One region of the Pseudomonas sp. NPDC077186 genome, then DNA from elsewhere that is predicted to be linked to it. Evidence: riboswitches for the same ligand, from Rfam matches in the RefSeq annotation. Region 1 holds a riboswitch; each other region holds the start of a gene.
The links. A riboswitch is a leader RNA that binds a small molecule or an ion and turns the genes downstream of it on or off. The one in region 1 is predicted to bind cobalamin.
Positions count from the first base shown of each region.

Region 2: linked by a shared signal. The riboswitch ahead of cobW (cobalamin biosynthesis protein CobW) and the one ahead of ACIGKL_RS09690 (energy-coupling factor ABC transporter permease) in region 1 are both predicted to bind cobalamin.
Region 3: linked by a shared signal. The riboswitch ahead of cobG (precorrin-3B synthase) and the one ahead of ACIGKL_RS09690 (energy-coupling factor ABC transporter permease) in region 1 are both predicted to bind cobalamin.
Region 4: linked by a shared signal. The riboswitch ahead of ACIGKL_RS08330 (TonB-dependent receptor domain-containing protein) and the one ahead of ACIGKL_RS09690 (energy-coupling factor ABC transporter permease) in region 1 are both predicted to bind cobalamin.

Region 1 is NZ_JBITWE010000002.1:228,016-230,206, reverse strand. It holds gene ACIGKL_RS09700 (acyl-CoA dehydrogenase family protein) at 1-608, shown strand, start outside; gene ACIGKL_RS09695 (PaaI family thioesterase) at 612-1,037, shown strand; cobalamin riboswitch at 1,071-1,269, shown strand; gene ACIGKL_RS09690 (energy-coupling factor ABC transporter permease) at 1,324-2,004, shown strand; gene ACIGKL_RS09685 (hypothetical protein) at 2,014-2,191, opposite strand, start outside.
Region 2 is NZ_JBITWE010000003.1:567,782-569,972, forward strand. It holds gene cobM (precorrin-4 C(11)-methyltransferase) at 1-583, opposite strand, end outside; gene ACIGKL_RS14645 (cobalamin biosynthesis protein) at 580-1,020, opposite strand; cobalamin riboswitch at 1,107-1,305, shown strand; gene cobW (cobalamin biosynthesis protein CobW) at 1,400-2,191, shown strand, end outside.
Region 3 is NZ_JBITWE010000003.1:580,660-582,850, forward strand. It holds gene cobG (precorrin-3B synthase) at 1-816, opposite strand, end outside; cobalamin riboswitch at 913-1,096, opposite strand; gene cbiE (precorrin-6y C5,15-methyltransferase (decarboxylating) subunit CbiE) at 1,278-2,191, shown strand, end outside.
Region 4 is NZ_JBITWE010000001.1:1,765,530-1,767,720, reverse strand. It holds gene ACIGKL_RS08330 (TonB-dependent receptor domain-containing protein) at 1-1,074, opposite strand, end outside; cobalamin riboswitch at 1,164-1,366, opposite strand; gene dxs (1-deoxy-D-xylulose-5-phosphate synthase) at 1,440-2,191, opposite strand, start outside.

The DNA.
Region 1 (2,191 bases):
ACCTGGCGCTGGAAAGCGAGGCGGCGCTGGCCTTGTCCATGCGCATGGGCCGCGCGCTGGATCACCTGCATGACGAGCAGGAAGACAAGTTCGCCCGCCTGGTCACCGCCGTCGGCAAGTACTGGATCTGCAAGCGCGCGCCGGAGATGGTCTACGAGGCCAGCGAATGCATGGGCGGCGCCGGCTACGTTGAGGAAACCATCCTGCCGCGCCTGTATCGCGAGGCGCCGGTCAACTCGATCTGGGAGGGCTCGGGCAACGTGCAATGCCTGGACGTGCTGCGCGCCCTGTCCAAGGAGCCCGGCGTGCTCGGTGCGCTGTTCGCCGAGCTGGGCGACGGCCACGGCGATGCGCGGCTGAAGGCGCATATCCAGCGCTTGAAGGCCGATTTTGCGGATACCGCCGATATCCAGTACCGCGCCCGCCAGCTCACCGAGGACGTGGCCGTGGCGCTGCAGGCCAAGCTGCTGCTGGAGGCCGGAAACAGCGTGGTGAGCGACGCCTTTATCGCCAGCCGCCTGGAAGGCCGCGGCCGCGTCTACGGCACCCTGCCGCGCGGCGTCGACGTCGAAGCACTGCTGGCGCGCAGCATGCCGCAGCTGATCTAAGGCATGAACATGCACGCCAGTCTCTTTGAACGGTTACGGGCCTGGCTGGCCGGTGACATCGGTGCCGATTACGGCATTTCCCAGCTGCAGGCTGCAGCCGGGGTGGCGGGCTTCAGCAGTCAGCCGCCGGCCGTGCACTTCAATCCGCTCGGCGGTGTGCATGGCGGCTACACCGCCACGCTGTTCGATGCGGCGCTGGGGCTGGCGGTGTACTCGCAGGCCAGCGCCGAGGAGGTCTATGTGACCGCCAGCCTGCAGGTGAATTACCTGCGCCCAATCGGCCCGGCGGCCTTGCCGCTACGTACCGAAGCCCGCGTGCTGCAGCGCGACGGGCGACAGGTCGCGGTGCAGGCCACGCTGCACGACGCTCAGGGGCAGCTGTGTGCCAACGCCAGTGGCCTTTTCACCTGCTTGCGTCATACGGCCTAAGACGCCGGGCACTGTCTTTTGTCCGTGCCGCCGGGTAAGGTGGCCGCCGATGGTTCCGGCCCCAGGGTCGGATGAAAAGGGAACAGGGTGCGGCGCATGTCGCCAATGCCCTGGCTGCCCCCGCAACTGTAAGCGGCGAACGACGCCCATATGCCACTGGCCCACCGGCCGGGAAGGCGGGCGAAGGGTCGAGCCGCGAGCCAGGAGACCTGCCATCGCCGTCGGGCGCTTGCGCCCATCCCCTCCATCCGGATCGTCGCGCGGTGGGCGCGACCAAGGAACCCTTATGCATATCGAACCCGGCGTCGTCGAAGGCGCCAAGATCCTGCTCAGCTACGCCACGGCCGTCGCCGGCTTCGGCCTGACCGCCCAACTCGCCCGCGATGCCATCCGCGACAACGGTGGGGCGGTCGCCCTGGCGCTGCGCAGCCTGTTGACCACCGCCCTGGTGTTCTGCTTCTTCGAGGTCTTGCCGCATCACCCGGTGGGTGTCTCGGAGGTGCACCTGATCCTCGGCTCGACCCTGTTGCTGCTGTTCGGCGCCGGCGCCGCGGCCATCGGCCTGGCCGCCGGCCTGTTGTTGCAGGGGCTGCTGTTCGCCCAGTTCGACCTGCCGCAGTACGGCATGAACGTCACCACCCTGCTGCTGCCGCTGTGGGGCATCCAGCTGCTGGCCAAGCGCATTGTCGCGCCGGGCACCGCCTACGTGGATCTCTCCTACAAGCAGGCGCTGGCGCTGTCGACCGCCTACCAGGGCGGCATCGTCGCCTGGGTGGCGTTCTGGGCTTTCTACGGCCAGGGTTTCGCCGCGGATAACCTGGCCGCGGTGGGCAGCTTCGGCCTGGCCTATATGAGCGTGATCCTGGTCGAGCCGCTGATCGATCTGGGCGTGCTGGCCGCGGCCAAGGCGCTGGCGCGTTTCAGCCAGGGCCCGCTGTTCAACGTGCGCCTGCACCAGGCCGCCTGACCCGCAGCGCTACTGGCGGCGCTGCCAGATCATCTTGCCGGTATTGCTCTCGGTGACCAGGTAGGGGTCGCTGAAGCGATAGTAAGCGGCGGGCTGGTAGTCGGCGGCGCCGTCCAGGCGCACCAGCAGCACGCCGTTGTCGCTGCGCCAGCGGCCGCGGTATTGCAGCTCGCCCGGGCTGTTGAAG
Region 2 (2,191 bases), on a different contig from region 1:
CCGGCCAGCTTGCTCTGTGGATCACCGCGATGGGGCAGTCGGCGCCGTAGTGCGGCAGCAGGTCGGCCACTATGGCCGGCAGCTGACGCACGCCGAGATGGATGGCCAGGGTCGCGCGGTGCCGCGCCAGGTCGTGCAACTGCTCGCCCTCGGGCATCGGCGAGGTGCTGCCGTAGCGGGTGAGGATCAGGGTCTGGGCGACGCCCGGCAGGGTCAGCTCGCTTTCCAGCAAGGCGGCGCAAGCGGCGGTGGCGGTGACGCCGGGGACGATCTCGAAGGGAATGCCGAGGGCACGCAGCTCGCGAATCTGCTCGCCGATGGCGCCGTACAGCGAGGGGTCGCCGGAGTGCACGCGGGCCACGTCCTGGCCGCGTTCGTGCGCCTGGCGCAGCAGCTCGATAATCTCGCTCAGGTGCAATTCGGCGGTGTTGACCACTCGTTCGGCGCTATTGCCCGCAATAACCGCTTCCGGTACCAGCGAGCCGGCGTACAGGATCACCGCGCACGAACGGATCAGGCGCTGGCCCTTGACGGTGATCAGCTCCGGGTCGCCGGGGCCGGCGCCGATAAAGTAGACGGTCATGCTGCGGGTTCTCTGTCGAAAGTGGCCAGCGCACAGGTGGCGTTGGCCGTGCGGTTCTTCTCGCCGAGCAGACGAGGCGTGGCGCCCAGGCGGGCGGCCAGGCTCAGGGCACAGGGCTCGGCCACCGCGGGGCTGCCGGTGACGGACTGCACCAGGGCGCTGCCGCCGGTGGCCGACTGCTGAGGCGCGAGTTCTTTGCTGCTGAAGAACTGCAGCCTCAGCTTCAGCTGCTCGGCCAGTGCCTGCAGTGCCGTCTCCTCGCGCTTGTGGGCGATGCTGGCCAATCCGGCCAGGTTATCCACCGTCAGCTTATGCTGGCTCAGGCTGTGGATAAGCAGGGCTAGCAGCTCGTCCAGGCTGCAGCCACGGCGGCAACCCAGTCCGGCGACGACCTGGAGCGACGAAGCTGAGCGGGGTTCGGAAGGGGGAGGCAACATAAGCGCTGTTCGGGCGGAGTGGCGGCGTAGCTCAACATGACGCTCCCCACCGGTCAACCGCGATTGACCGAGCGCCGCGGCCTGCGTAGCCTTCTCGCGTTCGAGGTTCTGCCCGGCATTGCCGCCGGGAAGCTAAGAGGGAACAGGGTCGATGCCCTGGCTGCCCCCGCAACTGTAAACGGTCGAAATTCCTTCGATACACCACTGCTCAACAGCGGGAAGGTGAAGGATGCACAAGCGTGCAGACCGTGAGCCAGGAGACCTGCCTCGATTGACCAGCCATTTGCTCGGACGGGGTGATCCGACGCGGCCAGCACGCCCCTGCGTGCCCGCCTGCGCGTACCCGTCCGTCGAACTTACCGACGCCACGGGGCCCTTCATGAAAACCCTCGCCAAACTGCCTGTCACCATCGTCACCGGTTTTCTCGGTGCCGGCAAAACCACCTTGCTGCGCCATCTGCTGGCCCACGCCGAAGGCCGCCGTATCGCGGTGATCGTCAACGAGTTCGGCGAGTTGGGCATCGACGGCGAGATCCTCAAGCAGTGCGCCATCGGCTGCAGCGAGGAAGAGGCCATGGGCCGCGTCTTTGAACTGGCCAACGGCTGCCTGTGCTGCACCGTGCAGGAGGAGTTCTTCCCGGTGATGCGCGAGCTGGTGGCGCGGCGTGGCGACCTCGACCATATCCTCATCGAGACCAGCGGCCTGGCCCTGCCCAAGCCGCTGGTGCAGGCCTTCAACTGGCCGGAAATCCGCAACGCCTGCACGGTCGATGCGGTGATCACCGTGGTCGACAGCCCGGCGGTGCTCGCCGGCACCTTCGCCGCCTTCCCCGATCAGGTGGACGCGCAGCGCCAGCTCGACGCCAACCTCGACCACGAATCGCCGCTGCACGAGCTGTTCGCCGACCAGCTGGCCAGCGCCGACCTGGTGATTCTCAACAAGGCCGACCTGCTCGACGCCGAGGCGCTGGCCGCGGTGCGCGCCGAGGTGGCCGAGGAGCTGCCGCCGGCGGTCAAGGTGATCGAGGCGCACGGCGGCGAGCTGCCGCTGGACGTGCTGCTGGGCCTGAACAGCGAAACCGAGCTGCATATCGACAGCCGCCGTACCCATCATGACGATGAGGACGAGGACCACGATCACGAGGAATTTGACGCGTTCCACGTGGAACTA
Region 3 (2,191 bases), on a different contig from region 1:
GCGGCCGAGGCGGGCGCCGGCGGCGACCATGCACAGGCCATTCTGCGCCTGTGGATAAATCCCTGCCGGCGTGCGCTCGACGGTGGCGGCAGGCTGCCAATTGGCCGGTGGCGGCTGCAGGGGGAAATTCAGGCGCGCCTGCAGGCGCCGTAGCAGTTCATCCGGCGAGATATGGCCGAGCAGCTGGCGCATACGCGACTGCTCGGGCGTGGCCAGTTCGAGAAACAGCAGCAGCAGCTGGCGCACCAGCTCGAGCGCCTGGGGCGCCTCGATGCGCGCCAGCGGCGCGTCATTGGGGCAGCCGGCCAGGCCCAGCAGCAGGTGGCGCTCGTCCTCGGCGGCCAGCCACAGGTCGTGGGGGTGTTCGCGCATGGCCAGGGCCTCGCCGCCGTCCAGCTGCAGGGCGAACTTGGCCGACAGCGTCTGCAGCGCCGGGCTGTCCTGCAGCAGGTCGAGCAGCTGGCCGGCCAGCGGGCGCAGGTCCATGCGCGCCTGCGGGTCGAGGCCGGCGGCGGGGCTGAGCAGCAGGTTGCGCACATCGTCGGCGGCGGCCACGCGCGGGCCGAGGCCGGCGCCGAGCAGGGCGTCGATCAACGTGCCTTCCTGGCCGGGCAGCACGCCGCGGATCTGCAGGTTGCTGCGGTTGGTCAGCTCCAGCACGCCGTTGGCGCAGTGCCTGGCCGCCTCGGCAATCGCCCGCGCCTGAACGCTGCGCAGCACGCCGCCGGGCAGCTTGATGCGGCAGATGCCGCCGTCCAGCGCGGGGACGATGCGCAGCAGGCCGGGGCAGGCGGAAGGGCGAACGGGCGCGGGCAAAGGGGTCACCTGTGGCTAACGACGCGGCGACCGAACCAGCGAAATCCGCCCACGGGGGATTCCATGGCATCGGTACACCCCGCCCGATGTTGGCACTCGCGACCAGCGTTCGTCGGCAGGTCTCCTGGCTGACAGGTCTTCGTCCGCCGCGCCTTCCCGGTTACCCAGTGGCCGATTGCATTGGACTCGCTGTTTACAGTTGCGGGGGCAGCCACGGTGAACCGTGTTCCCTCTTGGGGAATTTCTGAAATGGCCATTTACCGTCACTCCCGCGAAGGCGGGAGCCCAGGTACTACTGAGATTCTGGCTTCCCGCCTGCGCGGGAATGACGACTATTTCAGAGTTTCCTTAGGCCCTTTACTGAGTCGTATCGACTCATGGGGCACCGACGAAGGCGCTATTATGCCCGCTTTGCCCGGAGCGCGGACAGGCGCTCCGTCGGGCCTGTGCGAGGACATTGGATGAAACCCTGGTTGACTCTGGTCGGTATCGGCGAAGACGGCTACCCCGGCCTGGGCAAGGCCGCGCGTCGTGCCCTGCTGGCGGCCGCGCGCATCGTCGGCGCGCCGCGCCAGCTGGCCTTGCTGCCGCCGTGCATTGGCGCCGCGCGCGAGACCTGGCCGAGTCCCTTCGACCTCGAACCGCTGCTGGCCCGGCGTGGCGAGGCGCTGTGCGTGCTGGCCAGCGGCGACCCGATGTTCTATGGCGTCGGCGCCAGCCTGGCGCGCCAGCTGGCGGCCGACGAGCTGCGGGTATTGCCGGCGCCGTCCTCGGTGTCGCTGGCGGCGGCGCGCCTGGGCTGGCCGTTGCAGGAGGTGGAGGTGCTGTCGCTGGTCGGCCGGCCGCTGGCCACCCTCAATTCGCGGTTGTTTCCCGGCGTGCGCCTGCTGGTATTGAGCGCCGCTGGCGATACGCCCGCGCAGGTCGCCGTAGCGCTGCGTGAGCGGGGCTTCGGTGCCAGTCGCCTGTGCCTGCTGGAGCACCTGGGCGGGCCGGATGAACGCCGCCTCGATGGCCTGGCTGAAAGCTGGAGCCTGCCGCGCGGCGCCGACCTCAACCTGCTGGCCGTGGAGTGCCTGGCCGACGCCGGAGCACGCCTGCTGCCACCGACCTGTGGTCTGCCTGACGACGCCTACCGCCACGACGGCCAACTGACCAAGCGCGACGTGCGCGCAGTGACCCTGGCGCGCCTGGCGCCGCTGCCCGGCGAGCTGCTGTGGGATGTCGGCGCCGGTTGTGGCTCCATCGGCATCGAGTGGATGCGCGCACACCCGGCCTGCCGCGCCATCGCCATCGAGGCCAACGAGGGGCGCCAGGCGCATATCCGCCACAACCGCGATGCCCTCGGCGTACCTGCCCTGCAGCTGGTCGCCGG
Region 4 (2,191 bases), on a different contig from region 1:
GTAGCGGTGCTGGATGAAGGCCGCGCGGTTCCAGCGCGAATCCTCGACGAAATCGGTGCTGCCCTGGGCGCGATCCTCGTACCAGTCGAGCCCCAGCAGCACTTGCTGGCTGTCGTTCAGGGTCAGGCGGTTGAGCCAGTTGGCCGAGTCGCGGTAGGTATTGAACTGGCTGAGCGAGCCGCCGGGTTGGTCGTTGCCGCTGTCGCGCTTGTCTTCGCTGTGGCCGATCTCCAGGCGACTGCTCCAGGTGTCGTTGATACGGCCGTCGAGGAAGGCCGAGACGCTGCTGAGGAGGAAGTCGGTGGTCGGCAGCGAACCGGTGAAGGTGTCGTCGTACTCCACCTGGCCGCGCTGGTCGAGGACGCTGAAGCCGGCCTGCAGGTCGTCGCTGAAACGGTGCGCCAGGTTCAGGCTGAGCGAGCGGTTGCGGTAGGCGTCGTCGTCGCCGTTGGCGCCGAAGCCGTCGCGGGTGGCGTCGATGCCGGCGGTCTCGTCCAGCGCTGCGCCGAGGTGAAAGCGCGTGCGCTCATCGCCACCGGACAGGCCGAGGCTGCGCTGGTAAGTGCTGTCGCTGCCGGCGGCCAGCCGTGCATGGGGCTTGAGGCCCTGGCCGTCACCCTGGCGAGTGAAGATCTGGATCACCCCGCCGATGGCGTCGGAGCCATACAGGGCCGAGCGCGGGCCGCGCACCACCTCGATCCGCTCGATCTGCTCGGGGGCGAGAAACTCCAGGCTGCTGGTGCCGCTGCTGGCCGAGGCGATGCGCTGGCCGTCCACCAGCACCAGGGTCTGCGCGCTGCTGGTGCCGCGCAGAAATATGCCGGTCTGGCTACCTGCGCCACCGGTGCGCACGACGCTGAGACCGGGGACGCGCTCGAGCAGTTCGGCAACGCTGCCGGCCTGCAGGCGCTCGATATCCGCCCGCTCGAACACCGTGGTGGCGGCGGTGGCCTGGGCTTGCGGTTCGGCCAGGCGCCCGGAGGTGATCACCAGCGGTTCGGCGGCGTAGGGTTCGGCGGCCAGGCTGAGGCCGGGCAGCACGGCGATGGCCAGGGCCAGGTGGGACAGTTTCATGATGGTTATTCCTCAAAGGTCGGCAGACGTTCGAGGAGGGCAGGGGCAAGCGCGCGCAGGGCGGCGCTTGACGGTGCGGCCCTCCGCAACACCAGTCGCACCGCCGGGGCCGGTCTCCGGGCTCACGACCCCGGTCCGCCTTCCCGGGAACACCCAGTGGCCTTGGACAAGGTGCAGGTTTGCGGCCTGCCGTCGATTACCGTTGCGGGGGCAGCGTCGGGATTGCCTGGATGGCGCACCGACTTCCCGTTTCACGCCGTGTTAGCGGCGCACCCTGGCGGAACATGCAATGCCGCGCACCCTAGTGCGCGGCGGGATGAATGACAAGCAAGGCCCGCTCATTCGGCGATGAGCGAGCCTCATGTTCAGAGCAGGGCCAGGCGCGCGCGCACCGCCGCTTCGATGCCGGCCTGGTCGAGGCCGCATTCTTTGAGCATCTGCGCCGGCTTGGCGTGTTCCACGTAGTAGTCGGGCAGGCCCAGCTGCAGCAGCGGCTTGACGATGTTCTCGGCGGCGAGGAACTCGCCGACCGCGCTGCCGGCGCCGCCCATCAGCGCGTTTTCCTCGATGCTCACCAGCAGCTCATGGCTGGCCGCCAGCTCGCGCAGCAGGGCGGTGTCCAGCGGTTTGACGAAGCGCATGTCGACCACCGTGGCGTCCAGCGTCTCGCCGACCTGCAGCGCCTCGGCCAGTTGCACGCCGAAGGCCAGCAGGGCGACGCGGCGCCCCTGGCGACGGACCAGGCCCTTGCCGATCTGCAGCGGCGCCAGGCCCGGCTCGATGACGGCGTTGGGGCCGCTGCCGCGCGGGTAGCGTACCGCCGCCGGGCCGTCGAACAGGTAGCCGGTGGTGAGCATGCGACGCAGCTCGTTCTCGTCGCTGGGGGTCATCACCAGCATGCCGGGGATGCAGCGCAGGTAGGAGATGTCGAAGCTGCCGGCGTGGGTCGGGCCGTCCTCGCCGACCAGGCCGGCGCGGTCGATGGCGAACAGCACGTCGAGGTTCTGCACCGCGACGTCGTGGATCAGCTGGTCGTAGCCGCGCTGGAGGAAGGTGGAGTAGATCGCCACCACCGGCTTGACCCCGTCGCAGGCCATGCCGGCGGCCAGGGTCACGG